DNA from 4 places in the Clostridium sp. DJ247 genome. Region 1 is predicted to be linked to each of the others. Evidence: riboswitches for the same ligand, from Rfam matches in the RefSeq annotation. Region 1 holds a riboswitch; each other region holds the start of a gene.
The links. A riboswitch is a leader RNA that binds a small molecule or an ion and turns the genes downstream of it on or off. The one in region 1 is predicted to bind S-adenosylmethionine.
Positions count from the first base shown of each region.

Region 2: another riboswitch for S-adenosylmethionine. It lies ahead of HGI79_RS19155 (MetQ/NlpA family ABC transporter substrate-binding protein); the one in region 1 lies ahead of HGI79_RS13050 (YbaK/EbsC family protein).
Region 3: another riboswitch for S-adenosylmethionine. It lies ahead of HGI79_RS10500 (nitrogenase component 1); the one in region 1 lies ahead of HGI79_RS13050 (YbaK/EbsC family protein).
Region 4: another riboswitch for S-adenosylmethionine. It lies ahead of HGI79_RS22780 (ABC transporter substrate-binding protein); the one in region 1 lies ahead of HGI79_RS13050 (YbaK/EbsC family protein).

Region 1 covers NZ_JABAIW010000030.1:30,915-38,364, reverse strand. The annotation lists gene HGI79_RS13055 (transglutaminase domain-containing protein) at 1-587, opposite strand, end outside; SAM riboswitch class I at 920-1,024, shown strand; gene HGI79_RS13050 (YbaK/EbsC family protein) at 1,132-1,614, shown strand; gene larE (ATP-dependent sacrificial sulfur transferase LarE) at 1,669-2,481, shown strand; gene HGI79_RS13040 (hypothetical protein) at 2,882-3,418, opposite strand; gene ureA (urease subunit gamma) at 4,082-4,384, shown strand; gene ureB (urease subunit beta) at 4,394-4,774, shown strand; gene ureC (urease subunit alpha) at 4,764-6,482, shown strand; gene ureE (urease accessory protein UreE) at 6,808-7,251, shown strand; gene HGI79_RS13020 (urease accessory protein UreF) at 7,241-7,450, shown strand, end outside.
Region 2 covers NZ_JABAIW010000062.1:16,736-24,185, forward strand. The annotation lists gene HGI79_RS19130 (M20/M25/M40 family metallo-hydrolase) at 1-1,295, shown strand, start outside; gene HGI79_RS19135 (NCS1 family nucleobase:cation symporter-1) at 1,529-3,058, shown strand; gene hydA (dihydropyrimidinase) at 3,148-4,521, shown strand; gene HGI79_RS19145 (hypothetical protein) at 4,551-4,889, shown strand; gene preA (NAD-dependent dihydropyrimidine dehydrogenase subunit PreA) at 4,882-6,096, shown strand; SAM riboswitch class I at 6,324-6,433, shown strand; gene HGI79_RS19155 (MetQ/NlpA family ABC transporter substrate-binding protein) at 6,588-7,406, shown strand.
Region 3 covers NZ_JABAIW010000022.1:20,836-28,285, reverse strand. The annotation lists gene nifH (nitrogenase iron protein) at 1-519, opposite strand, end outside; gene HGI79_RS10505 (O-acetylhomoserine aminocarboxypropyltransferase/cysteine synthase family protein) at 760-2,055, opposite strand; SAM riboswitch class I at 2,319-2,420, shown strand; gene HGI79_RS10500 (nitrogenase component 1) at 2,725-4,188, shown strand; gene HGI79_RS10495 (nitrogenase component 1) at 4,190-5,518, shown strand; partial or broken gene HGI79_RS10490 (nitrogenase component 1) at 5,532-6,569, shown strand; gene HGI79_RS10485 (NifB/NifX family molybdenum-iron cluster-binding protein) at 6,690-7,070, shown strand; gene HGI79_RS10480 (aminotransferase class I/II-fold pyridoxal phosphate-dependent enzyme) at 7,076-7,450, shown strand, end outside.
Region 4 covers NZ_JABAIW010000022.1:10,863-18,312, forward strand. The annotation lists partial or broken gene HGI79_RS10450 (ABC transporter ATP-binding protein) at 1-891, opposite strand, end outside; gene cysK (cysteine synthase A) at 928-1,857, opposite strand; gene HGI79_RS10460 (nitrogenase component 1) at 1,897-3,213, opposite strand; gene HGI79_RS10465 (nitrogenase component 1) at 3,213-4,682, opposite strand; partial or broken gene HGI79_RS22780 (ABC transporter substrate-binding protein) at 4,752-4,931, opposite strand; SAM riboswitch class I at 5,211-5,311, opposite strand; gene HGI79_RS10470 (nitrogenase component 1) at 5,355-6,710, opposite strand; gene HGI79_RS10475 (nitrogenase component 1) at 6,740-7,450, opposite strand, start outside.

The sequences.
Region 1 (7,450 bases):
TTTATTAAGATACCATAAGCTGTATTAGATTCTTTGGGCATATTACCTGTATAGAATCTGTTATCGTATTTAGAGTTATTTATTATATAATCATGAAGAGCTGCCTCTTTTTCATAATCTCTCATGCCCGGTTTAATTACACTATTTACAATTTGTTGAATCTTTTCATGTACTATCTTGTCTTTACTCTTCAGATTTTCTTTACTGTCAATGTACTCAAAATTTATTATTAACTTAATAGGAATAGAAAATTTTACTGTACTTGAAGCTTTTATACAAATACCATTTAATTCAGGAGTACTCTCTAAAATTTTATTAAATACATCAAGGTTATATATTTTCTTATTATAATTTTTTATTCTAAGAGTTATGCTGCTATCATAGTTACTCATAGCTTTCTTAACTGCATTATAATAATCATCATAATTACTAATAATTGTATTATTTACTTCAGCACTATTGTTAGTTGATGAATTGTTAACAGATTTGGATATTTTTCCATTAACACTATAAGATAAAAAAGAAAAAGTTAATATTGAAAGTATAGTAATTCCTAAAAAAATTTTAAAAGGTTTATTATTAAACATAGTATCTCCCTTTTCTTATATCAGCTTTAAATTTTTAAAATTATTTTAACTTGTCAGCTTTGCAAAGACTTAAGAATAGAGCAATCCCTGTTGAATCTATAATAGATTATTTAAAGCAAATATTACAAATAAAACGTAGTTATACTAATAGTATTCAATATTATTAGTATCATAGTTTATAAATAAACACAATGGCAATGTAAATACAATTGGGGAATTTTATGTAAAGCTCCTTATTGGAAAGGTTAAGAATGTATTAAAATTAATTTATAACAAAATATATTGATTATTAATTACTGTTTTGTTATAATAAGGTTAAGTGAATATGGAACTTCTTATCAAGAGAGACTGAGGGATTGGCCCTATGACGTCCAGCAACCTGAACTTTGTTTCAAGGTGCTAATTCCAACAGGTGGTGGTAACCTGAAAGATAAGGAACTAGAATGATATAATCTTCTTGTAGCTTATCTACAGGAAGATTTTTTATATTTGTATATGTAAGAAGTTCCCCATATAATATCAATTTAGTGAAAGGAGAATAAAAATGGGTATGGATAGTGTTATAAATCATTTTTTAAGCAGGGGACTTGAATGCTCAGTTACAAAATTCTTAAATAATGAAAGTGAACTTTATAATGAACATAAGGAAAGAACATTGGAAACAGAGTGTGTTGGAAAAACTTTAGCTTTTAAAGTAAGAAATGATAGCATATTAATTGTAGTATCAGAAGATTTGAAAATAAGCAGTAATAAGTATGAAAATTATTTTAAAGTGAAACCGAAAATATTAACTAATAATGAAACTATAGATATAACAGGGCATCCTTTGGAAGGGCTAAGTCCCTTGGGGCTAAAAAAACCACTAAAAGTTTATATTGATGTTTCTTTGAAAAAGATTAGTTATATATATATATGTGCTGGATTGAAAAACTTTGTTGTAAAAGTTGCACCTAGAGAGTTGATGGATTTAACTGATGGACAATGGCTTGATATTTGTCAACATGAAAATAGTTATGCCTACCATTAAGGTGGCAGCTTATTTAATAAATAAAAAATATATAGTAGTAGGAGTGTAATCTAAATGATAGAAAACATAAAATATAAAAATTTAATCAACTATTTGAAAAAATTAGAAAGTGTAGTTGTGGCTTTTTCAGGTGGTGTTGATAGTACCTTTGTAGCTAAAGTAGCAAAAGAGGCTTTGGGAGATAAAGCATTAGCTTTAACCGTAGTGGCACCTTATATACCTAAATGGGAAATTGAAGAAGCAAAGATTGCAGCAAAAGAAATAGGTATAAAGCATGAACTTTTAGAAGTTCCTGTAATTATAGATGAAATAAAATTTAATCCATCTGATAGATGCTATTTATGCAAAACAGCTGTTTTTACAAAAATAAAAGAAAAAGCAGCTGAAGAAAATTTTAAATATGTAGTAGATGGAACTAATGCAGATGACACTAAGGATTATAGACCTGGACTTAGAGCTTTAAAAGAACTTGATATAAAAAGTCCACTTTTGGAGAATGGTATAGTAAAGGCTGAGATTAGAGAGTTTTCCAAGGAATTAGATTTAAAAACTTGGGATAAACCATCTTATGCTTGCTTGTTGTCTAGGATCCCATATGACGTGGAAATAAAGATAGAAGAGCTAGATAGGGTAGAAAGGGCAGAAAAATATCTTATTGATTTAGGCTTTAGAGCAGTAAGAGTTAGAAGTCATAATAACTTAGCAAGAATCGAAGTTCCAAAGGAAAACATAGTAAAACTTTTCAATAATGATTTGTTTGAAACTATATCAAAACAATTGAAGAGCTTTGGATTTAAATATGTTACATTAGATTTGGAAGGATATAGAACTGGAAGTTTAAATGAAGTATTGGAATTAAATAAATAACTATAGATAACCATGCCCGAAATTTAACTTATACCACCGAATATGATACCAAACTTCAGCACGTTAAAAATTTTTAAAGTACCATCAATTTTGGCAGCATATTCCTACGTATAAGTTAAATTTAAGTTGATGATATCTATAATACTACAATCTTCTTTATATTTACAAATAAGTATTATATACTGGAGATGCGGTAGAAATAAAGTGAAACTAAGTAGCTAGTAAAATATATTCCCTTTAAGTAGACAACAGTTTATGGTGGCTACTTAAAGGGTAAATTTCTGCGTTTTAAAACATATTTAAGATGAAATGATGTGTTTATAAATTGTAGAATATTCAATATTTAATTATAACAATTTCAGATTTATCTAGCTAATTCATCATTATCTATAATATAAGCCTAATTGTATAAATTCTCTATATGAATACTACTATTTTTTTCCTTAATAGCTTTAATAATCATTGAAATATCTCTATCTGAAAAGCAGCCAAGTGGAATTCTTAGGGTTTTAGGAGTAGCTTTTAAGCAACCTAATCTTTCTTTTATAACTACATAGCCAAATAATTCTCTATAACCCTGTGACTTGCATATAGATTCTATGCACATTATATCAAGTATCTGTATTCCGAAGGGTCCCCTAAAAATTAAGTTATCAGGTGTTAACTCTATATAGATTCGTTTAATCTTAAAAGCTACTATTATTATTAGGAAGTAGCATGAAATTATAATTGGAGTTAAAAGAAAAAGAGCTAAGGGAAATACTAACAGTGAATCTAATATCATCTCATTTTCTATTATTGCAGCAGCTAGTGGTAAGCAAACAACAGGTATAACTATAAATATACAGAGAAAAATAGAAATTAAATACTCAATAAATTGCTTAGGGTAAAAGATACTTGGTTCTTTATTTTTAGTAAACGTTATCTTTTCTTCCATAGATAGTCTCCTTTCAAATAATATTATTGGAGAATATGTGATCAAAAGCTAAGATTAGTAAATATCATGCATGTTTAACTTTAAGTTTTATTATTTAGCTAGGTTTATAAAAGTATTATAAGAATATGTTATAATGTACAATTGCTATGTTTAAGAATTGATTACTAAATATAATATATGAAAAGCTCTTTGCACTATTATAGTATGGAAGGATGTTTATTCTGTTGCGTAAATTTTATTCATTAATATTTTAATTTGAACAATATTAAAAATGATTTGTTCAATATATAGTTAACATAAAAATATTAGAAGTACTGTACTCTTTACCTCCTTGGATTTTAATTAAGCTCCTAATATAGGTCTATTCAATTAAAACAGATATTATTCCAAGTTCTTTAAATAATACATCTCAATACAATGTCTAAAGGTATAATAAAAATATTAGTTTCATGATATCATCTCCTCTCGATTATTGTTAACTTATAATAATATTTTGGTAATGATTAAAGTATGCAGTCATGAAAATATATTGTCAGGATAATGTTACTTAATTTTGAAAAATTATAATAAAATGGTATAATTTAATAAAAACTTATGGTAATATATTGTAAAATTTAATTAAATACTATGTATAGTAGGATTCTTTCAAAGGAAGGTGAAACCATGTATTTAACTCCTAGAGAAATGGAAAAGTTAATGCTGCATTATGCTGGAGAGCTAGCAAAAAAGAGGAAAGATAGAGGACTTAAGCTTAACTACCCTGAAGCAGTAGCTCTGATATGTTCGGAGCTTATGGAAGCTGCAAGAGATGGTAAAACTGTTACTGAGCTTATGCAATATGGAACTCAGATACTTAAGGAAGAGGATGTTATGGAAGGCATAGCTGAAATGGTGGAGGAAGTTCAAATTGAAGCTACTTTTCCAGATGGAACAAAACTAGTAACTGTTCATAATCCAATAAGGTAGGTGTTAATGATGATACCAGGAGAAATTATTGTTAAAGACAGAGATATTGTATGTAATGTGGGGAGAAAAACAGCAAATATAATAGTGGCTAATACTGGAGATAGACCTGTTCAAGTTGGTTCACATTTTCATTTTTTTGAAGTAAATAAATGTCTTAAATTTGATAGAGAAAAATCCTATGGAATGAGGTTGGATATAGTATCAGGGACTGCTGTACGCTTTGAGCCAGGCGAAGAAAAAGATGTAGTGCTTGTAGAACTAGGTGGCAAGAACACTGTACATGGTTTAAATAACTTAACAGCAGGTCCAGCTACTGAAGATAACAAAAAAACAAGTATTTTAAAGGCTGCAGAACATAAATTTAAAGGGGTGAGCAAAGATGAGCTTTAAAATTTCTGCAAGAGACTATGCTAATATGTATGGACCTACTGTAGGAGATAAAGTTAGGCTTGCTGATTCAGAGCTTATTATTGAAGTAGAAAAAGACTATACTGTTTACGGTGATGAGTGTAAGTTCGGTGGAGGAAAAAACTTAAGAGATGGCATGGGACAGTCAGGTATATCTTTAAGATCGGAAGGAGTACTTGATTTAGTTATAACAAATGCTTTAGTTGTGGATTATACAGGTATTTTTAAGGCTGATATAGGTATAAAAAATGGTAAGATTGTAGGAATAGGCAAAGCAGGAAATCCTGATATTATGGAAAATGTTGATTCTAATATGATTGTGGGGGCTTCTACAGAGGCTTTAGCGGGAGAAGGTCTTATACTTACAGCTGGGGGTATTGATACTCATATTCATTTTATATCACCTCAACAAATAGAAACAGCTTTATACAGTGGGATTACTACCATGATAGGTGGTGGAACAGGGCCGGCAGATGGTACTAATGCAACTACCTGTACACCAGGTGCTTTTTATATGGAAAGAATGCTTGAAGCAGCTGAAGCCTTTCCAATGAATTTAGGATTTCTTGGAAAAGGAAACTCCTCTTCAGAGGAAGCTTTAAAAGAGCAAGTAGAAGCAGGAGCATTAGGGTTAAAGCTGCATGAAGATTGGGGAAGTACTCCGAAAGCCATAGATACATGTCTCAAAGTAGCTGATGAATACGATGTGCAGGTAGCTATACACACAGATACATTAAATGAAGCAGGTTTTGTTGAAGATACTATAGAAGCTATTAATGGAAGAACCATACATACCTATCACACGGAGGGTGCAGGTGGAGGTCACGCACCCGATATAATGAAGATTGCGTCCTTTTCTAATATACTTCCATCTTCAACAAATCCAACAAGACCATATACTGTTAACACTATAGATGAGCATCTTGACATGCTTATGGTATGTCACCACTTAGACAGCAAAGTTCCTGAAGATGTTGCTTTTGCAGACTCAAGAATAAGGCCTGAAACTATAGCTGCAGAAGATATACTTCATGATTTAGGAGTTTTTAGTATGTTAAGTTCAGACTCACAAGCTATGGGAAGAGTGGGAGAGGTTATCATAAGAACTTGGCAAACTGCAGATAAAATGAAAAAACAGAGAGGTTTTTTACCTGAGGATAAAGGTGGAAATGATAATTTCAGAGTAAAGAGATATGTAGCAAAGTATACTATAAATCCTGCCATAACTCATGGAATATCAAAGCATGTAGGTTCTATAGAGGTAGGAAAATTTGCAGATCTAGTGCTATGGAAGCCTTCTATGTTTGGTGTTAAGCCTGAGATGATAATAAAAGGTGGAGTAATAGCAGCAAGTAAGATGGGGGATGCCAATGCATCTATTCCAACTCCTCAGCCTATTATTTATAGAAATATGTTTGGTGCCTTTGGAAAAGCAAAATATAATACCTGCATTACCTTTGTATCCAAGGTTTCTTTAGAGAATGGGAACATCGGTAAGCTGGGATTAAATAAAATAATTCTTCCAGTGGAGAACTGCAGGAACATAGGCAAGAAGGATATGATCTTTAACTCAGAAACACCGAATATTGATGTAAATCCTGAAAACTATGAAGTCAGAGTAAATGGAGAACATATCACCTGTAAGCCTATTAAGGAAGCTGCACTAGCTCAAAGATACTTTTTATTTTAAGTTAAATTTCAAGCCTAGAACCATATATAGGTACGGAACTTTTAAATTAAATTTATTCCACATAGGATATTACTAGATTAAGCCACTAATAAATAGTTTAAGAAAGTCTAAGCCTCAAATTAGCAGAAAAGCTAAGAACTTTGATAAACTCGCTTAGGCTCAAACAGTATCAAAGTACTAAGCTTTTCTACTAATTTAAGACTAAGACTTTCTAATAAACTATTTAAATGTGGAAGAATCTGGTAATATCCTATGCTCCATAAATTAAATTTAAAAGTTCCACATCTATAGGGTGGATTAAGTTTATAGAGAGGATTTGTTTAACATGATAGTGGAAAGCATTTTAGGGCATTTGAATGATTTTGATGTATATGGTAGAGAAGTAGATTATGTTGATGTAGAGTGGTATGAGGTAAGTAAAAAAGTATTGAAGAAAGATAGTAAGGCGGGAAAAGAGATTGGTATTAAGCAAAAAGGAGAACAGAGGCTAAATCATAACGATGTGCTGTATTATGATTCAGAAGAGATAGTTATAGTAAATATACCTGAATGCGAAGCTATCCTTATAAAACCTAAAACTATAGAGGAGATGGGAAGAGTATGTTATGAAATAGGGAATAAACATGTACAGCTATTTTTGCATGATAATGAAGTAAGAGTACCCTATGAAGAGCCTCTCATGAAATTATTAGATAAAAAAGGATTTAATCCTAAAAAAGTTACTGCAAGGTTAACTAATGGATTAGAGTGTCATAGCCATGAACACTAGAACAGAATTTCTTACGCTACTTCAAATATCAGATTCTATATTTCCTATTGGTTCATACACTCAATCCAATGGACTTGAAACTTATGTACAAAAGGGAATAATTAAGGATGTTGAAACCTCTAAAAAATACCTTGAAAAAATGCTGCTTCATAATATGAAATATGGGGACATTTTAGCTGTTAAATTGTCTTATGAGGCA
Region 2 (7,450 bases), on a different contig from region 1:
AGGAATTAGGTGAAGAACTAAAGCCAGAGGTCATAAGATTTACTCAAAAATTAATACAAACTCCTAGTATAAGTAGTACAGAAAAAGAACTGGCAGATATGTTATTAGCTGAAATGGAAGCCTTAGGTTACGATGAATATTTTAGAGATGACATGGGAAATATAGTTGGAATCGTAAATGGCACAGAAGTTGGACCAACTATAATGTATAATGCACATATGGATCATGTAAGTCCAGGAGATATAAATAATTGGGAAGGGTATGATCCTTATGGAGGAATTATTGATATATGCGAAGTTGATAACCAAGACAAAACAACAAAGGAACTAGCAGAATGTATACATGGCCGTGCTGCTTCTGATGTAAAAGGAGGAGAAGCCGCTCAAATATATGCAGGGGGAATATTAGCAAAATTAAAAAAACTTGGGTATAAGTTTAAAGGAAAGTATATGTTTACTGGGGTAGTTCAAGAAGAGCCAGCGGAAATGGTAGGAATGATGCATTTAATTAATAAGACCTTCCCAGCTAAGGGTATAAATTATGATGCTATGGTATCCTGCGAAGCTACTTCACTTAAATTATACTGTGGACATAGAGGAAGAGTAGAGTTGCTTTCTACAGTATATGGAAGAACCTCTCATGGTAGTGCTCCATGGCTTGGAATAAACTCTATATATAAAGCTATACCTTTAATTAGTAAAATAAAGGATGAGCTTTATCCTTCACTTCCATCTGATGAAAAGCTAGGTAAAGCTTCTATATCTATTAATATAATCGAGTGTTCTCCAGGAGCTTTGTCTATAGTTCCAGACAAATGTATGCTTTCTATAGATAGACGTACTATACCTGGAGAAACATCAAAAACTGCATTGGAAGAAATACAAAAAATAATTGATGAAATATCGGAAAAAGATCCAGAATTTAAAGCAGATGTAAAAGTTAAAACTGCACTTGAAAAATCTTATACAGGAGTAGAATATGAAGTTGCTAAAGATATGAGTCCTTGGAAAATATCTGAAGATAACCCTTTTGTAAAAGCGGCAGCTAAAGCTTTAGAAAGTATAGATCAGCCAGTAAAGTATGGGTATTGGGATTTTGGAACAGATGCCAGTAAAACTGCAGGTATAGACAAGAAACCAACCATAGGATATTCACCTATGCAGGAACAATATGCACACACACCTTATGATAAAGTGCGTACAGATTATATAGCTAAAGCAGTAATCGGTAATGTGGCTATATTCTTGAATGTAGTTGATGGAGATAAAGATATGTTTAAGCCTCTTGTGTGGTAATAGAGTGAAACTTTACTCAGATGGAGTTTTGACTCCATCTGAGTATTAGTTGAACGAATCCAGAGCGTAGCAGCCGTTGACTCTCCGTTTATAGAAGCGGGAGTCTTACGGCTGGTAGCTAATGGATAAATACATCTATATATGATAGTTATAGGGAGCCTTGAAGTTCATATAAATAAGAAATTATCAGTAATATAGTCTTATATATAGTAAAAGTGAGGAGGAAATGTTTTATGTCTAGAATATATAAAACCCAAAAAGAAATTGGAGGTTTATACGAATTAACAGATACAGCAGTAGAAGAAGTAAAAAGTAGCCCTTATTATAACGATGATTTGGCTGCTACAAAGATTAAACAAAGAACTTGGGGAACCTATAATATCGCAGCTCTTTGGATAGGTATGAGTGTTTGTATACCTACATATATGATGGCTTCAAGTATGATAGATGCAGGTCTTACTTGGTGGCAGGCACTTATAAATATTGGGCTTGCTAATCTTATAGTTTTAATTCCTATGCAGCTTAATTCTCATGCAGGAACTAAATATGGTATTCCTTATCCTGTATTTGCAAGGTTATCCTTTGGTATTAAAGGTTCAAATATAGCAGCCATGGCAAGGGCTATTATTGGTGCTGGATGGTTTGGTATAAATGTATGGATAGGAGGACAATCTATAAATGCTGTTATGGCAACTATAAGTCCTGCTTGGGCTAATTGGGGCGGAGGAATATGGATTTCATTCTTTGTGTTCTTATTCTTAAATGTATTTATAGCTTATAAAGGACCAGAAGCTATAAAGTTTATGGAAGCTTGGGCAGCTCCTATATTAGGAGTAATATCTATAGCACTTATGATATGGGCTTATAGTTCTGTAGCTGCTTTAGGAAAAGGAATTTCAGATATATTAAGCATTGCTCCCAATAGTGATAAATCAGTTTCATTTTGGAAAGTATTCTTAGCAGGTTTAACTGCAAATATAGCTTTCTGGTCTACTTTATCTTTAAATATTCCTGATTTTAGTAGATTTGCAAAGAGTCAAAAGGCTCAATTCAGAGGTCAACTTTTAGGCTTACCTTTAACTATGATTGCTTTTGCTTTTGTAGGAGTATTTGTTACTGGTGCTACTAAGATAATATATGGTGAATTCTTATGGAATCCAGTGGATGTTATATCAAAAATGAATAGCCCAATTGCAGCAATTTTAGGAGCTATAGGTATAATAATTGCTACTTTAACTACTAACATATCAGCTAATGCAGTAGCAACTGCAAATGATATATCTAATTTAAATCCACAAAAAATATCCTTTAAAACAGCTACCTTAATTACTGGTGCAGCGGCGGTAGCTATAATGCCATGGAAGCTTATGTCAAGTGCTTCAGCATATATATTTGATTGGCTTGGAACTTATGGGTTACTACTTGGACCTTTAGCTGGAATATATATAGCGGATTATTATATTCACCGTAAAAAGTTAGTAGATGTTTTTTCTCTATTTAAAGGAGATGGCGGAAAATATTGGTATAAAAATGGATTCAATAAAAATGCTATATATGCTTGGATATTAGCAGCTATTCTACCATTAGCAGGTAAATTCATACCAGCTTTAAGCAGCTTAACAGATAATGGTTGGGCTATAGGATTTATATTAGCTATGATAATATATACTTTATTAATGAAAAATGATAAAGAATCTATACTTACTGAAAAAGAGAATAATGAAATTACTGAATCAGAAATAATATCTGAAAAAGTAGTATAAGAAATTGTAAATTATAAATTGTTATAGCTTCTATGGAAAAGTTTTCATAGAGGCTATTGAAATTAATTTTCTATGTTTGAGGTGATATTATGGATTTAATAATAAAAAATGGAGTTATAATAACAGCTACAGATACTTATAAAGCCGACATAGGTGTAGAAGGTGGCAAAATTGTAGCTATAGGCAATAATCTTACAGATAATGGGGCTGAAATTTTCGATGTAGAAGGAAAATATGTACTACCAGGTGCTATAGATGCTCATACTCATCTTCAAATGCCTTTTGGAGGAACAGTATCAGCGGATAGTTATGAAGGTGGTACAAGAGCAGCAGCTTGCAGTGGAGTAACTACTGTTTTTGATTTTGCTATTCAAAAAAAGGGTAACGGAATAATACAAACAGCAAAAGAAAGAGATGAATTATGTGCACCTCAAGCTTGCGTAGATTACGCTTTCCATGTAGCTATAACAGATTTAACACCAGAGGTTTTAGAAGAATTTCAAGCTGCTGTAGATTATGGAATACCTAGTTTCAAGGTATTTATGGTATATAAGAAAGAAGGTTTAATGGTTAACGATGGAGTACTATGTAAGGCTTTAGAGAGATCAAAAGAAACAGGAGCTCTTATAGCAGTACATGCAGAAAATCCTGATTTAATAGATGTTAGAATTGAAGATTTTTTAAAGGAAGGGAAAACTTCTGCATGGTATCATTATCTTTCTAGACCTGAGTTTGTAGAAGCAGAAGCAGATAAAAGAGCTATTCATTGGGCTAAAGCTTTGAATGCACCTCTTTATATAGTTCATCTTGCTAACAAAGATGGTATGGAAGAGGTTAAGAAGGCAAGAGATGAAGGATATGAAATATATGCAGAAACATGCCCTCAATATTTACACTTTACAAATGAAGTTTATAAAAGAGAAGATGGAAGAAATTTTGTTTGCTCACCACCAATGAAAGGAAAAGAAAGTCAGGAATCTCTATGGCAGGGAATAAAAAGTGGTGATATTTATACTATTGCAACGGATCACTGTCCATTCCAAAGTTATGAAAAGGATTGGGGAAAAGATGACTTTACTAAGATCCCAAATGGTTGTATGGGTATAGAAAATATGTATCCATATATGTTAAGTGAAGCAAATAAAGGACGGTTATCTTTAAATAAAGTAGTTGAATTATGTTCAACTAATCCAGCTAAAATATTTGGATGTGCACCAGAAAAAGGAACTATTGCAGTAGGTAGCGATGCAGATATTGTAATATATGATCCAAATAAAGAATTTACAGTTTCTAAAGAAAATATGCATTCAGATGTAGATCATACTATATGGGAAGGTTTGAAATTGAAGGGATATCCAGTTATGACTTTTTCTAGAGGAAGATTAGTGTTTAATAACGGAGAATTTTTAGGAGAGTCTGGATGGGGAAAATTCCTAAAGAGAAAAGGAAGAAAAAGTTTATAAAGTATAATTTTAGATTTGGAGGATTAAGTATGGCAGATAAGAAAGTTTTTGATAAGTTGATGATAGAAGAGGAAGCAACAAGATGTCTTTTATGTTACGATCCTCCTTGCAGTAAGGCGTGCCCTGGAGAAAAGGATCCTGCTGGTGTAATAATGTCTATTAGGTTTAAAAATTATAAAGGTGCGTCAAATAAGGTTTTAGAAGATTTCAATAAATCACAGGAATGCGGCGTGGCTTGTGATAACAAAATGTATTGTCAAAGAAGCTGTATTAGAAATAAGATAGATAGACCAATTAAAATAAGAATTATACAAGATCTTTTGTGTAAAGAAAAGTTAAGTGACATGGAGGTGAAAGGGAATGAATAAAGATCTTTCTATAGAATTTTGTGGAGTAAAATGTGAAAATCCATTTTTCCTTTCATCCTCTGTAGTTGGAAGCAATTACGAAATGTGTGCTAAAGCTTTAGAAATGGGATGGGCAGGAGTTGTTTTCAAAACTATAGGATTTTTTGTACCAAATGAAGTATCTCCTCGTTTTGATATTATAGGTAAAGAAAATACACCTTTTATAGGTTTTAAAAATTTAGAGCAAATTTCTGATCACCCACTAGATTTAAACTTAAAGTGGATGAAGCAATTAAAGGAAAACTATCCTAATAAAATTTTAGTTGCTTCAATAATGGGAGAAAATGAAGAAGAATGGACTAAGCTAGCTAAAATGGTTACAGAAGTTGGTGCAGACATAATAGAATGTAATTTTTCTTGTCCTCAAATGATAAGTGATGCTATGGGTGCTGATGTTGGACAAAATTCAGAATTAGTAAAAAAATATTGCGAAGCTACAAGAAAAGGAACTCATTTACCAATATTGGCAAAGATGACACCTAATGTTGGAGATATGGTGGAACCAGCAGTAGCATCTATAGAAGGAGGAGCAACTGGACTAGCTGCAATTAATACTATAAAAAGTATTACAAGAATAAATTTAGATAATTTTTCTCCATACCCAATTATTAATGGAAAATCCTCTGTATCAGGATATTCTGGAAAGGCTGTAAAACCAATAGCGCTTAGGTTTATAAATGATTTAGCTAAAAGTCCAAAATTAAAAAATATACCTATAAGTGGTATGGGGGGAATAGAAACTTGGGAAGATGCTGTAGAATTTATACTTTTAGGGTCTTCTAATCTCCAAATCACTACAGCAGTTATGCAGTATGGTTATAGAATTATAAATGATTTAATAAGTGGACTATCTTATTTTATGGATGAAAAAGGTATAGATAAAGTAGAAGAATTGGTAGGGTTAGCACTAAATAATGTAGTTTCTACAGATAAGCTAGATAGAGATTATATAATATATCCTGACTTCCAAGAGGATACTTGTGTAGGATGCGGAAGATGTTATATATCATGCTATGATGGTGGACATCAAGCTATAGAGTGGGATTATGAAAATAGAAAACCTTTATTACTTAGAGATAAATGTGTTGGATGTCATCTTTGTGGCAATGTATGTCCTGTAAATTCAATTACTTCTGGAGATAAAGTTTATAAAGAAGCAGCTATTTAAATACTTTTTGAGCTTATTATAATGCTTGACTAGTAAGTGCTGTAGCATTAGGGAAAATTACTGTAAAGTACTAATGATTTAAATATTTGTTTATTAACTAATGTAAGAGAAGGAGTTCTAATAAGTTTCCAATACTCTTAAAAATGAAACTTTACAAAAAAATATTGACATAAAAGTATATTATATTTATAATTAAAACAATAAAAAACAAGTTAATATTAATCGCTAACTTATCAAGAGTGGTGGAGGGACTGGCCCTATGAAACCCAGCAACCTGTATTATTTTAATACAAAGGTGCTAACTCCTGCAGCAGCCTTAGCAGCTGAAAGATGAGAAATTCTAGAATAGCTTTTTGAGCTGGAGGTTTTTCTCCAGCTTTAATTTTTTATTATGTTTCCATAATAAAAAGTAAAAATTTTATTAAATAGTATTTGTAACAAATGTAAAGCTCTTACACAAAAATTATTCAAAATTTAAGGAGGATTTATTTATGAAAAAGATCGCGGCAATTTTGGTATCATCAACATTAATTCTTGGACTAGCAGCATGCGGAGCAAAACAAGACTCTAGTACTTCAACAACTGCAGCAAATGATAAAAAGACTATAGTTGTGGGAGCAACACCAGTTCCAGCTGGGGAAGTTTTAAAGGAGGTAAAGCCTTTATTAGAAAAAAAAGGATATAAACTTGAAATAAAGGAATTTACAGATTATATAATCCCAAATACTTCTTTAGCATCTGGAGATTTAGATGCAAATATGTATCAGCATACTCCATTCCTTGAAAACTTTAATAAAGAAAAACACACAGATTTAGTTCCAGTTACAAAAGTATATCTTCCACCACTTGGTGTTTATTCAAAGACTGTTAAGAATATTCAGGATGTAAAACAAGGTGCAACAATAGCGGTACCTAACGATCCTACAAATGAAACAAGAGCTTTAAGATTACTAGAAAAAAGTGGTTTAATAAAGTTAAAGAGCGGAGACATTTTAACTAAATTAGACTTGATAGAAAATAAAAAAGGAATTCAAATTAAGGAATTAGATGCACCACAATTACCAAGGGTACTAGGAGAAGTAGATTTAGCAGTAATAAATGCTAATTATGCGTTAGATGCTAAATTAAACCCATCAAAAGATGCAATTTTATTAGAAGATAAGAATTCACAATATGTGAATGTATTGGCAACAAGAAAAGAAGATAAAGACAAGCCTTATGTTAAAGCACTTTCAGAAGCTTTAACTTCACCAGAAATTAAAAAATTCATTGAAGAAAAATATAAGGGCAGCGTAATTCCTGCATTTTAATATATAGATAACCACGGCAGAAATTTAACTTATACGACCGGATA
Region 3 (7,450 bases), on a different contig from region 1:
TCCGCCGCTGTTTGCATATTTTTGTATACCTTTTGATATATTGTTTGCTGCATATAATGCCATCATTTCTCCACTTGCTACTATATATATTTCTTGAGCTTTTCCTTCTCTGATTGGCATTGCAAAACCACCGCAAACAACATCTCCTAATACATCGTAGAATACATAATCTAAATCTGCTTCATAAGCACCTAATTGCTCAAGCATATTTATTGAAGTTATTATACCTCTACCTGCACATCCAACTCCTGGTTCTGGTCCGCCAGATTCAACACATTTGATTCCACCAAATCCTGGTTTTAATATAGCATCTAAATCTACATCTTCTCCTTCTTCTCTTAATGTATCTAATACTGATTTTTGAGCTAGTCCACCTAATAATAATCTTGTTGAATCTGCCTTAGGGTCACATCCAACTACCATTATTTTCTTATCCATTGTTGCAAGACCTGCAGTAAGATTTTGTGTTGTTGTAGATTTTCCTATTCCACCTTTTCCATAAATAGCTACTTGTCTCATTTTAAACATCCTCTCTATAATCTTTTGGTTTTTATATGCTGCAGAGTGCTGCAACATACAATAAAAAAAGGCTAAATTTATACCTTTTAATTAAAGGAATAAATTTAGCCTCCAGTTTACTGGTCAACATAATTTCTTTGGTTATTTTAACATAAATGGTTAAATATATAATTAATTATTATTTTATTAGTTAATTTTATATTTGTCAATACATAGTATAAAAAATATATATTCAATGAATTAAAAATCAAGTGATTTAAAAGCTTGATCTAAATCATATATAATATCATCTGGATGTTCTATACCGATTGACAGCCTAATTTGGTCTAGAGTGACACCAGCCTCTTTTTGCTGTTGTTCTGAAAGTTGACCATGGGTAACAGATGCTGGATGAACAACCAGTGATTTAGCATCTCCTACATTTGCTAATAGTGAGAATAATTTTAAGCTATCAATAAATTTCCTTGCTGCGTCAATGCCGCCTTTAATACCAAAAGTAAATATAGATCCAGCCCCTTTAGGAAAATATTTTTGAGCTAAATCATAGTATTTATTATCTTTTAATGCTGGATAGTTTACCCAAGAAACCTTTTCATGATTATTTAAAAATTCAACTACTTTTAAAGTATTAGAAACATGTCTTTCAATTCTAAGGGAAAGTGTTTCTAAGCCTTGAATAAATAAAAATGAGTTAAATGGACTTGCTGATGCGCCTATGTCTCTTAAATATCTAACTCTTGCTCTAGTAATATAAGCTAATTCTTTAAAAGCTTCATAGTACTTTATTCCACCATAACTTGGATCTGGTTCTGTGAAACGAGGAAATTTTCCACTGGCAGTCCAATCAAAGTTTCCGCTATCCACAATTAAGCCTCCAATAGATGTTCCATGTCCACCAATAAATTTTGTTGCAGAATGTACAACAATATCTGCCCCATATTCAAATGGCTTTAAAAGATAAGGGGTGGCAAAAGTGTTATCAACTATTAGTGGAATTTTATGGTCATGAGCAATTTTTGCAACTGCTTCTATATCCACAATATTTATTCCTGGATTACCTAAACTTTCAAAGTATATAGCTTTGGTTTTCTCAGTTAGAGCCTCTTTAAAATTTTCCACATTATCAGGGTTAACAAATTTTGTATTGATACCAAGCTCTGGAAAAGTAACAGAAAAAAGATTATAAGTACCACCATAAAGAGTGCTTGCAGCTATAATTTCATCTCCCGCTGAGGCTAAATTCAGAATTGAATAAGTTACTGCAGCAGAGCCTGATGCTACTGCTAAGGCTCCAACCCCTCCCTCTAGGGCAGCAATTCTTTGTTCTAATACTGCATTAGTAGGGTTTACTACTCTAGAATAAGTATAACCCACTTCCTTTAGTGCACTTATATTTTTAGCAAAGTCAAAATCTTTATATACAAAAGATGTGGTTTGGTATATTGGAACTGCCCTTGCTCCTGTAGCAGGATCAGGTTTCTGTCCAGCATGGACTTGTAAAGTTTCAAATTGTAATTCTCTTTCTTTTTCACTCATAATTATCCCCTCCATACAATAAAAAAGGCTAAATTTATACCTTTTTGCAATTAAAGGAATAAATTTAGCCTCCAGTTTTACTGGTCAACATAAAGTATTTAATTATTTTAATATACATAATATATAACAAAATTTGTTATTGAAATTAATTTTATTAGTTTATTTTATGTTTGTCAATATGAAAAAATAAAATAACTAAATTATCAATATATTCTTGACATTAAATTTTTTACTTGTTATAATTTAGGAAATTATAAATAAACTTCTTATCTAGAGTGGTGGAGGGACTGGCCCTATGAAGCCCAGCAACCTGAATTAAATTCAAAGGTGCTAATTCCAGTAGGTTTAAACCTTGAAGATGAGAAAAGGAATGAATTAAATTCTCCTGTAGCTCATCTACAAGAGGATTTTTTATTATTCCAAAATCAATTGCAAAGGGGGAGGCTATATGAGAAAGCTTTACCTTTTCTCCTATTCAATGTATCGTTGCATTATTAATTAGGTGTTTTAAATAATATAACATATTTAAAAACATCCTAACGCAACGAAATACAAAAATTACAACTGTTTAGTTGACCAGATATACTGGAGACTAGGCTTTATGTTCTATGAACATAGCTTAGCCTCTTTTTTGTATTTCTGAAAAATGTTAATAGAGGAGGAGTACCATTGAGTATTAATATAAAATCACCTGAAGTTCAGATTAGAGAAAAAAGATTGGGGTCCATTACTGGATTTAGTGGTACAGCAAAGGAATTATGTAATAGGGCTAAAGAAGGTAGATTGTGTGATAAAAGTCGTTCCTTTAGTCAATGTCTTGGATGTAGTTCGGGGCAGGCTTTGTGCCAGCTTGTTATGATACAAGATGCTGTAGTAATAAATCACGGTCCTATTGGATGTGCAGCGGATTTTCCGGATTTTAACTTTACAAACAGAGTAGGACAAAGGAAGAGAAACCTTCCACTAAGAAATGCTAGACTATTAAGTACAAATTTAGAAGAAAAGGACACTATTTATGGAGGAGGAGTTAAATTAAAAGCTACTATAAAAGAAGCTTATGAAAGATTTAAGCCTAAGGCTATATTTGTAAATGCTTCCTGTGCATCAGGTATTATTGGAGATGATATAGAAAATATAACCAATGAAGCAGAAGAAGAGTTAGGTATACCCGTTGTATATATTTCTTGTGAGGGGTTCAGGTCAAAGATATGGACAACAGGATTTGATGCTGCTTACCATGGAATAGTTAGAAAAATTGTTAAACCTCCTGTTAAAAAGAAAAAGGATTTAGTAAATGTTATAAATTTTTGGGGCAGAGATATTTTTACGGATTTGTTTGGAAGAATAGGACTAAGGCCTAATTATATTGTACCATTTTCTACTATTGGCCAATTAGAAAAAATATCAGAGGCAGCAGCTACAGTTCAAATATGTGCTACTTTAGGCACATATTTAGGGGCAGCCTTAGAACAAGAGTATGGAGTTCCAGAAGTTCAAGCACCACCAGCTTACGGACTTAAAGGCTCAGATGCATGGTTTAGAGAGCTGGGTAGGGTAACTGGTAAAGAAAAAGAAGTTGAGGAATTAATAAAGTCAGAAAGAGAAAGAATTGCTCCTGAGCTTGAAGAATTAAGAGCTAAGTTAAAAGGTAAGAGAGCTTATGTTACAGCAGGAGCGGCTCATGGACATAGTTTATTAGGGTTAATAAGAGATCTGGGCTTGGAAGTAGTTGGAGCTGCAATATTTCATCATGATGCTCATTATGACAATAAAGATGAGAGAAATGATGCGCTACAACATGTAGTTGATACTTATGGAGATATTAAGAATTTTAATGTTTGTAATAAACAAGCCTTTGAGTTGGTAAATTTATTAAATAAATTCAAACCTGATATATTTGTTGCAAGGCATGGTGGTATGTCAGTATGGGGAGCAAAGCTTGGAATACCAACATTTTTAATGGGAGATGAGCATTTTGGTTTAGGATATCAAGGGTTAATAAACTATGGAAATAAAATTTTAGATGTATTATCAACCAAGGAATTTGTGGAAAACATTGCTGCTCATTCAGAGCTTCCATATACAGATTGGTGGTTGGAACAAAATCCTTATATATTTTTAGGTGGTGAATAAAATGACTAAGATAATTGAACAACCAAGATATTATTGTGCTCTTGGTGCACAACAAACAGTAGTAGCTATTAACAGAGCCATTCCAATACTTCATTCTGGCCCAGGATGTGGGGTAAAGCTTTTTCGTGGGCTAAGCACAGACTCAGGATATCAAGGCTTAGGATATGCAGGGGGAAGTGCAATACCATGTACAAATTCTACTGAAAAAGAAGTTGTATTTGGTGGAGAAAAAAGGTTAAGACAGGTAATCGATGGAGCATTAAAAGTTTTAAAAGGAGACTTGCTTGTTGTTTTAACAGGGTGTACTTCAGATATAGTAGGTGATGATGTAGGACAAGTGGTAAGTGACTATCAACAGAAAGGAATCCCAATAGTTTTTGCTGAAACAGGTGGTTTTAAGGGAACTAACTTTAAGGGACATGAATTAGTAACTGAAGCCATAATAAATCAGTTTGTTGGTGAGAAGCCTGTAGAGAAAGAAAATGGATTAGTTAATGTTTGGTCTGTGGTTCCATATCAAGATTCCTTCTGGGCTGGAAACTTGAGCGAGATAAAACATTTACTAGAAGGTATAGATCTTAAGGTTAACATATTATTTGGACCTGAATCTAGCGGAGCTGAGGAGTGGAAAACAATTCCTAATGCACAGTTCAATTTAGTGCTTTCACCTTGGGTAGGATTAAAAACTGCTGAATTGCTAAAAGATAAGTATGGAACTCCATATCTGCATTACCCAGTTTTGCCAATAGGAGCGAAAGAAACCAGTAAATTTTTAAGAGAAGTTGCTGAATTTGCTGGCTTAGATAAAGCAAAAGCTGAGAATTTTATTAAGAAGAAAGAGAAAAAATTTTATTATTATATTGAAAGATCTGCAGATTTCTTCATAGAGTTTCGCTATGATTTAGCAGGCAGATTTTTTAATATTGCAGATTCCTCCTATGCATTAGGGATTAGTAAGTTTTTAGTAAACGAACTGGGAATTTTACCTGGAGAACAATATATTACTGATGATACGCCAGAAAAATATCAAGAAGCTATAAAACATCAATTTAAACATCTATCAAAGAGTACATCCTCTAATGTTTTATTTGAAGTTGATGGAGGTAAAATACACCAACGATTAAGGGAATATAACCATACTAATCATACACCATTAATTCTTGGAAGTTCTTGGGACAGAGATATTGTTTCAGAAATAAAGGGTTTTGGTATAAATATATCAATACCGGTTATGCATAGACTAGTGCTTGACAGAAGCTATATAGGTTATAGTGGAGGGTTAAGATTAGCAGAAGATATATATGGAAATATTTTAGAAACATATAAATAAGGAGGAAGGATTCATGACAGTCAATTTAAAAATATCAGCAGTACCAACAAGAGAAAATCGTTTAGGTTCTGTAACAGGTTATAGTGGAGATCTTCATGACATTGTTAACCAATCGAAATGCGGAACTTTAAAAAATCAGGATAGATGCTTTAGTCAGTCCAGCACATGTAATGCTAGTTGTGCATTAGGACAACTTTCAGGTATAAGAGATATAGCAATAATAAATCATGCACCATCAGGCTGTACAGCAATAGCCCCTGGTGCTACAGTTAACAATGATCAGCTGGCAACCAAAAGAGGTGTTACAAATGCCACTGTATTTGTAGGAACTGATATGGATGAACATGATACAGTATTTGGAGCTACAGGTAGTCTTAAAGAAATAATATTAGAGACATATAATAGATACAAACCAAAAGCAATCTTTGTAGGAACATCGTGTTTAACAGGTATTATAGGTGAAGATGTGGATAGTGTTGTTGAAAATCTTAAAAAGGAAATACCAGTACCTATAGCTGCTGTTCATTGCGAAGGTTTTAGATCAAGAATATGGGCTACGGGTTTTGATGCCTCAGATCATGCTGTGCTTACAAGTATTGTAAAGCCGCCGAAAAAGAAAAATAACAAAATTAATTTTAAAAATTTCTACGAAAGTGCGAGAAATGAAATAATTGAGATATTTAAAAATTTTGGAGTTGAGCCTGTATTTTTTTATCAAAATTCAACTATTGAGGAACTTTCACATTTGTCTGAGTCTCTTGCTACAGTAAGTATATGTGGTGTATTGGGTTCATACTTAGGAAATGGACTGGAAGAAAAATATGGGGTTCCCTTTGTAAAAACAATTAACCCATTAGGGGTTTCGGGATTTGAAACTTGGCTTAGAGGAATAGGTAAAGCTATAGATAAAGAAGCAGAAGTTGAAGCTTATATAGAAAGAGAGAGAGCAAAGTATTTACCTAAAATAGAGGAAGTTAAGAAAGAACTTAAGGGATTAAGAGCTGTACTTGGAATGGGTCCTGGATATACCTATAATGAAAGATTGGTGATAAATAGTTCATATGTGGGATATTCAGGTGGACTTAAACTTTTAGAAGATATATATTCAGTAGTTCTTACAAGATTCAACTAGAACAAGGAGGAGATACTCAAAATACAGGATAATATTTTTATGAGAATAAGAGGTGTTATGATGGCTTATAAGATAGCAGTAGCAAGTAGTGACGGTAAAATAATAGATCAGCATTTTGGCAGAACTACAGAGTTTTTAGTTTTTGAAGTAGAAGATAATAATTATAAATTTTTAGAATTAAGAAAGGCTCACCATTTTTGCAATAATGGTGGGCATGATGATAATAGACTTTTGACATCAGTAGAAACACTTGAAGGCTGCAGAGCAGTGTTGGTTGCTCAAATAGGAAATGGAGCTGTGAGGGTTTTAAGAAGTAGAGGAATAGAAGCTTTTGACATACAGGATTATATCGAAAATGCTTTGAAAAAATTAATAAAATACTACTCTAAAATTGATGTGGTTAGAACTAGGGAGGCATAATTATTATGGCTGTATTAAAATATAGAGAGGCGTTGAATGATATTTCTTCATACACCCCAGCAAAGTCCCTAGAAGAAATTGAACGAGAATTAGGATTAAATAAAATTATAAGACTATCTGCAAATGAAAATACTATGGGGTGTTCGCCCTCTGTACAAGTAGCAATAGAGGAAGCTTCAAAAAACCTATATCTTTATCCAGACGGTTTTTGCAGACAGCTTAGGAGTAAATTAGCAGAAATAAACAACGTTGAGCAGGAACAGCTGATTTTTGGTAATGGTTCTTTTGAATTATTGTCTTTGATTGCTCAAGCCTTCATTAATGCTGACGAGGAGTCTATTATACCAGAACCTACCTTTGGATGGTATAAGGTAGTTACC
Region 4 (7,450 bases), on a different contig from region 1:
TAAGAAGATATCTCCTGTGCTACATTCTTTGAATTTTGTACGGTTTTTTTAGTTTCTTTGGAATCATCTTGAAGCAACTCCCATATTTTATGTCTCAACAAACTGAAATCTGTAGATGATCTTAAATCTCCGTTATCTCTAGGTCTTGGCAAATTAATATCAATAATTTCTTTAACAGTACCTGGATTCCTTGTCATTACAGCTACTCTATCCGATAAAAAAACTGCTTCTTCAATACTATGGGTAACAAATATTATAGTTTTATTTGTCTTCTCCCATATTCTAAGCAATTCTACATGCAGAGACTCCCTTGTCTGAGCATCAACAGCAGCAAAAGGTTCATCCATAAGCAGTACTTCAGGATCATAAGCTAAAGCCCTAGCAATAGCTATTCTTTGCCTCATGCCACCAGACAGTTCATGAGGATATCTTGACTCAAAGCCTTTTAAACCTACCAATTCAATATATTTTTTGCTTATTTCTGCTCTATCTTTTTTTTATCCTTTTTATTTCTAATCCAAATTCAACATTTTTCTGGACCGTTCTCCAAGGAAAAAGAGCATAACCTTGCATTACTATACCACGGTCTAGTGCAGGACCTTTTACAAGCTTCCCATCAATATAAATTTCACCGGTATTTTTTGTAACCAAGCCAGAGGCTATATCTAAAAAAGTTGATTTTCCACATCCGCTTGGACCAACAATTGAAATAAATTCCCCATTTCTCACATTAAGATTAAAATCTTTAACAGCTACAAATTCTTCCTTTTTTGCTAATTTAGAGTTTTTTAAGTTATATACAAGCCCTACATTTTTTGCAACAATTTTATCTTTTACACCTTTATTTTCTTTAGAAGTCAAACCCACATCTAATATACTTTCATAACTCATAAATATGATATCCTCCTTTTTTTAAATTTGAAGTTCTTATTTCTGAGCAAATAGTTCTGTACTTAAATATCTTTCACCAGTGTCTGGAAGTATAACTACAATTTTTTTATCTTTATTTTCTGTTCTTTTAGCTATTTGCAGCGCCGCAAAAGCAGCAGCACCAGAAGAAATTCCCACTAAAATCCCTTCTTCACTAGCAAGTCTTCTAGCTGCTTCAAAAGCTTCTTCATTTTTTACTTTAAAAATCTCATCTATTATTTCTATATTTAGTACATCTGGTATAAAACCTGCTCCTATTCCTTGGATTTTATGCGGTGCTGGATTTCCTCCTGACAACACAGGCGAATCAAAAGGTTCCACTGCAACAACTTTAACATCACCTTTTTTCTGTTTGATTGCTTCCCCAATACCTGTAATTGTTCCTCCAGTACCAACACCACTAACTAATATATCTATATTTCCATCTGTATCCCTCCAAATTTCTTCTGCAGTAGTAGCTCTGTGTATTTCGGGATTAGCAGGGTTTTTAAATTGCTGTGGTATAAATGAATTTTCTATTTTTGTTGCTAGCTCTTCTGCTTTACGTATAGCTCCTCTCATTCCTTCTGCGCCTGGAGTTAAAACCAATTCAGCATTGTAGGATTTTAACAAATTACGTCTTTCTAAACTCATTGTATCAGGCATAGTAAGGATGAGCTTATAACCTTTAGCTGCTGCAACAAAAGCTAAGGCTATACCAGTATTCCCACTAGTTGGCTCAATAATCACTGTATCTTTATTTATCAACCCTTTGTCTTCTGCATCCTTAAGCATTACATATCCAATTCTATCCTTAACACTACCTGCTGGGTTAAAATATTCCAGTTTAGCTATTACATCTCCCTCAGCTGCAGAAGCAAATTTATTTAATTTTACTAAAGGTGTATTTCCTATTAATTCAGTTATATTATTTAATATTTTAGACATAATCTTTCCCTCCTAAAATTTTCTTTTGACTATAGCAACCTATTGGAAATCCTCTAAAACTACGGAATATATATCTTCTGTTAAACGTAGAGCTCCCTCATAGCCAACATAAGAGCGACTTAATACCATTCTATCACTTATTGGGGTTGATACAGAAAGCTGATATGCTTTAAGCTCTCTACCCATAGCTCTATCCCAAGCACTTCCAATAATTAAAGGTCTACTTCTAAATTTCATACTCTTTAATCTTTCACGAATATCTCCTCCATCATTTGTAAATATTACTTCTGCAGTTATGTTATCTACAAACTTTTTAAATTCTTCTGATATATTCTGACGATATTCTTCTGATGCGTTATCTGTAATAAACTGTGTTTCTGGCAACAATCCTAAATCATTTATTAAAAATCTTGAAATCCCTAGAGAATAAATGCTGTCTGCTATGGTTGTAAACCGTATTGGCATTAAACGAGTTTCTAACAATACATCTGATGCTCTTTCTATATAATAATAATACCTGTTTTCCTGTTTTTTAATTACTTCGTCTACAACAGTTTCTTTTATACCTGCAAACTCTGCAACAGTTTTTAAAAACTTAGAAGTTTCCGTAGGACCTATAGGAAGAACTGGATAATGCAGATAGGGAGTGCCAAACTTTTCTTTTAAATGAATAACATTTTTAAGCCCAACCCAAGGTGATATAAGTAAATTAAATTCAGCTTTTGGCACTTTGTTTAATTCTTCTATTCCACCTTCAGGTCCAAATATAATATTAGGTTTTAGACCTATAGAAGAAATTAATTCCTTTATTTTTTCTATATCACCAGCCCAAAAAGTATTTTGATATGGTACCACAGACCAGATGTTCACTAGACCCTTTTCTATGCCTTGTTGTGGCTTTAAATATTGATCAATAATAGCATCTAAAACTAATTCATGCCCCTCTAAGTTACTACCCTTAAATCCACCTGTTTCAACATAAACCACAGGATTACCTTGTTTTTGAAAATTTCTCACCACTTCACCTACATCATCTCCAACGATATCTGATGTACATCCTGTTAAAACTACGAACAAATCTCCATCCATTACTTGTAAAGTGTTTGAAATGACTTTACGTAATTGTTCTGTTCCTCCAAATACAACCTCTTTTTCTGAAAAATTAGTACATGGTATTGAATGTCCACCAGCATAACCTGAACCCTGGCATCCATTTTGCAATCCTAAAGTAGTCCATAATTTTGCTCCACACCCTGGTCCTGCATGCAATATAGGTATTGCTCTATTAATAGCTAACACTGATTCATAAGCTCCAAGAGTACATACGTGTCTCGCTTGTTCAACTACGTTTGCCATTATCTCGCCTCGCTTTCTAAAAACTCAAATGCATCTTGCTCAAGCCACCATTTTGTATATGGAAGTTTTATTCTTTTAGAAAGATTACGAGCAAGACTTCTGTTGCTTAGTGCATCAATGATTCTATACCCAAAGTCTATAGTACCCTGATATCCAAAAGCACTATATTCGTCCATTACCATAATTGTAGGAATACCCATTTTAGTTGGCCAAACAGATGAACCTGGATGTCTTCCTATATATAAGTCAGGTTTTAACTTGTTTAATAAATTTAATACTTCATGGTTTTGTTGATCACTAACACTTATAGGTATATCTCTTTCTTTTTTTGATAACTCTAATGTGGCCTCTGGACAACTACCGTGATCATATTTCGAATCATAATGCCATGATATACCCCATATAACCTCAAGCCCAAATTCTTCCAAAAGCCTAATGTAGTTATGAGAGAAACTAGGGCCCATCCCTACTACTACTTTTTTTCCTTTAAGTTTTTCTCGTATTTCTGATAACTCGGGAGCTATACGTTCCTTTTCTTCTTTTATATATTCTTCAACTTCTTTTTCTTTTCCAACAACCTCTCCTAATGTTCTAAGCCAGCTGTCCATACCAGCAATTCCATGAGGCTGCAAAGATTTCACATAAGGAACTCCATATTTTTGTTCTAATCCATTACCGAAGTAACCTCCTAAAGTACTACATATGCTTATAGTAGCTGCGGCTTCAGACATCCTTGATATTTCCTCAATTGTACTAAATGGTATTCCAAACTGTGGTACAAGACCCAAGCAAGCAAAAATTTCAGTTATAGTATCTCTAGCACTTCCATTAAAATTAATCATATTTACTAATTCTGGACGTTTTTTTTCAGGTGCCTTTACTATACGTGTTAACACAGCATGAAATGCTGCATCAAAACCTGAAGCCCAAATTTGAGATCTAAATCCTTCACAGAAAACTGGTACTACTGGAATACCTATCTCTTTTTCTACCTCTTGTAAGATACTCTCAACATCATCACCAATAATACCTGAGGCGCAGGAGGTAGTTACAAATATAGCCTTAGGATTAAATCTCTTATAAGCTTCTCTTACTCCTTCCTTAAGCTTTTCAGATCCACCAAAAACAGTGCTACCTTCTGTCATATTAGTGTTAACAACCTTAACATTATCATGTTCCCAATTTCTAATATTTTCTCCCCATTGATAATTAGTATTTTCTCCTATAACATCAGCAGCACATCCAATGGGAGCATGATTTACAATAGCTGCATCTACTATGCGGGATAAATATCCTTGTGCACAACCCGAACTACAATTGGTGGTCTGACTAAAGCATCTCTTCCCATTTTTTAAACAACCTTCTTTAGATTGTTGTACTAAATCTTTTATAGTGCCTTTGTATCCAACAATTGATTTAAGTCTATTTTCTCTAATAGGTGCTTCCGCACGCTGCAAATTAATTGTCATTCTTTTTCCCCCTATTTTTATATATTTTATAAAATAAAATTTATATTCAATAAATACTTACGTAGTTTTTTATTTAAGTTCTCCAGTATAATATGGATTTAAGTCATTAGTGAATAACTCCTCTGCTTTTACTTGACCTGGAACTTCAAAGTTAGCTAATTTATTTTTTTCTGCTAACTTAATCCAAAAATCAATTTGTTCTGGTTTAATCCATTTTTGATCAGGGTATACATTTCCAGCTACATCCTTTTCACTGGCACCCTTTTAGGTTACTTTACTCTCACGCTTCATAGCCAGTATTTCTACTACGCATTGTGATTGGCTACAAGACTTCTTGGTAATTACCTTCACTGGACTTTCACCAGTTAGCATGTTCCAGCTTTGCTGGATGCACAAATAATAAAAGCTAAACTCTCACATTATGAGAATTTAGCCTCTAGTTTTCTAGTCAACTTAATCCTTAAACATTATTCAATATAAAAAACCTTCTTATAGATAAGTTACAAGAAGGTTTTAATCTCTCCTAGTTCCTCATCTTCCAAGTATATACCTGCTGGAATTAGCACCTTTGAATAAATTCAGGTTGCTGGGCATCTTAGGGCCAGTCCCTACGCCTCTCTAGATAAGAAAATAGCTAATACTTCATTACAATTGGCTACTTAAATTAAACTACTAAGCACTAGCACTTATTGCCGTAGTATAAATTTTCTCTAACAGAGTAAGTGCACCACGGTACCCAACATATGAACGGGATAGAACAACTTCATATGATGCTGGGAAACTAACTTCAACTATGGAACCTTTCAACTCCTTAGCTAAATCTCGCTCCCAAGTAGTACCAAAGATAATTGGAGGTTTATGACCAAAATCTGCTTGACGAATTTTTTGGTGAATTCTATAGGTATCTTCCTCAAATTCAACATCCGTTGAAACATCTTCTGCAATATTTTTATACTGTTCACGTATTAATTCTTTATATTCCTCAGGTGGGTTTTCTGTAATAATCTGTTTTCCTGGAATTAAACCCAATTGGTTTACTAAAAATTTAGTTAACGCAAGGTTATAAGCACTATCACTGATAACCGCAAACTTTGCCGGTAGTCCCCACCAATATTCAGCATAGAAATCTGAAAAATCTTCTAAATAACGATAATAACTGGCTTCTTCTTTTTCAATAAAACTTTCTGCCTTTACAGAATCAAGTCCAGCAAATTCAACCACCTTACGTAGGAAGGAAGTAGTTTCCTTTGCTCCAATAGGAATTACAGGAACATGCAAAAATGGTTGACCGTATTTTTCTTCTAAATGTTTAGCAGTTTGTAATCCAAGCCAAGGAGAAAGCACTAAATTAAACTGTGCCTTAGGTATATTTTTCCACTCAGATACACCCTGTGATTCCTTTCCAAAAAGGATATTTACCTTTAAACCTATACCTTCTAGAATCCTTTTTATTTCAGTAAGGTCTCCTCTCCAAAAAGTGTTGTGATATGGCAGTAAGGACCATACATTCACTGAAGCTTGCTCTCGTGGTCCATGATACTCGCCAACATACTGATCTATAATAGCTCTAGTAACCAGTTCATGTCCTGTAAAGTTATTTCCTTTAAATCCACCTGTTTCAGCAAATACTATAGGAACTCCTTTTTCCTGAAATTTACTTACTACAGCTCCTACATCATCTCCCACAATATCTGCAATACAACCCGTAAGTACCACAAATAAATCTGCATCCAAAATCTTCAAAGAAGATTCAATTAATCCGCTTAGTCGTTTTTCTCCTCCAAATACAACTTCTTCCTCTGTAGCGTTAACACTAGGTACTACCGCTCCTCCTCCATATCCACCACCTTGATAACCGTTATAAAATCCAACGTTCATAAACTGTTTATCCGCACAACCTGGACCGCAGTGGGTAATTGGAATTACTCTTGGTATTGAAGAAGCACTATGCATAGCAGCAATAGCGCAAACATAACGAACCTGTTGAATTGAATTGGTCTTTTCTATATTAATTGCATTTGTTAACATAATTTATTCACTCCTTTTGAAGTAGTATATTAATAAGCCTTAGATAGTTGTGATTCTCTTGCTAATAGGAAAGGATCTTCTTGATCTAACCACCATTTTTTATATGGGAGCTTAGTATGAGCAGCCAAATCCTGATGGAATTTTTTGTGTGCAAGAATATCCAGAATAGATTCTCCTAAATTAATAATTCCTTGATACCCTATAGCAATGTGCTCATCACCTAATGGAGCAGCTGGAATACCCAAACGTGATGCCAATGGTGCTAAACCATTATGACGAATAAGAATAAAATCTGGATTCACTCTCTGTAATAATCCATAGAACTGATACTGCTGACGATTGCTGACACTAAAAGATGGTACATCTCCGTAGTTGCCCACAAGATGAGCAAGAGAATCTTGTCGTGGATCACCACTATCATAAATTGGATCATGGTGAAATACTAATGATCCATTAACTTCAACTCCCAATTCTCTAAGTACGGCAATTAATCCGTGGGCATAAGCTGAACCAGTAGCAACATAGCCTTTTTTGCCTTTTAATAATTTGCGCAGCTCTTCTATACGTGGAGCTACTCTTGCGTGTTCTTTAGCTATATAAGCTTCTACCTGTTCTTCACGGTGAGTTACCCTACCTAACTCACGAAGCCATGCATCTGTTCCCGCAAAACCGTATGGTTGTGGTGCCTTAACTTCCGGAACACCGAATTCCTGTTCCAAGGCTGCTGCCATATATGAGGA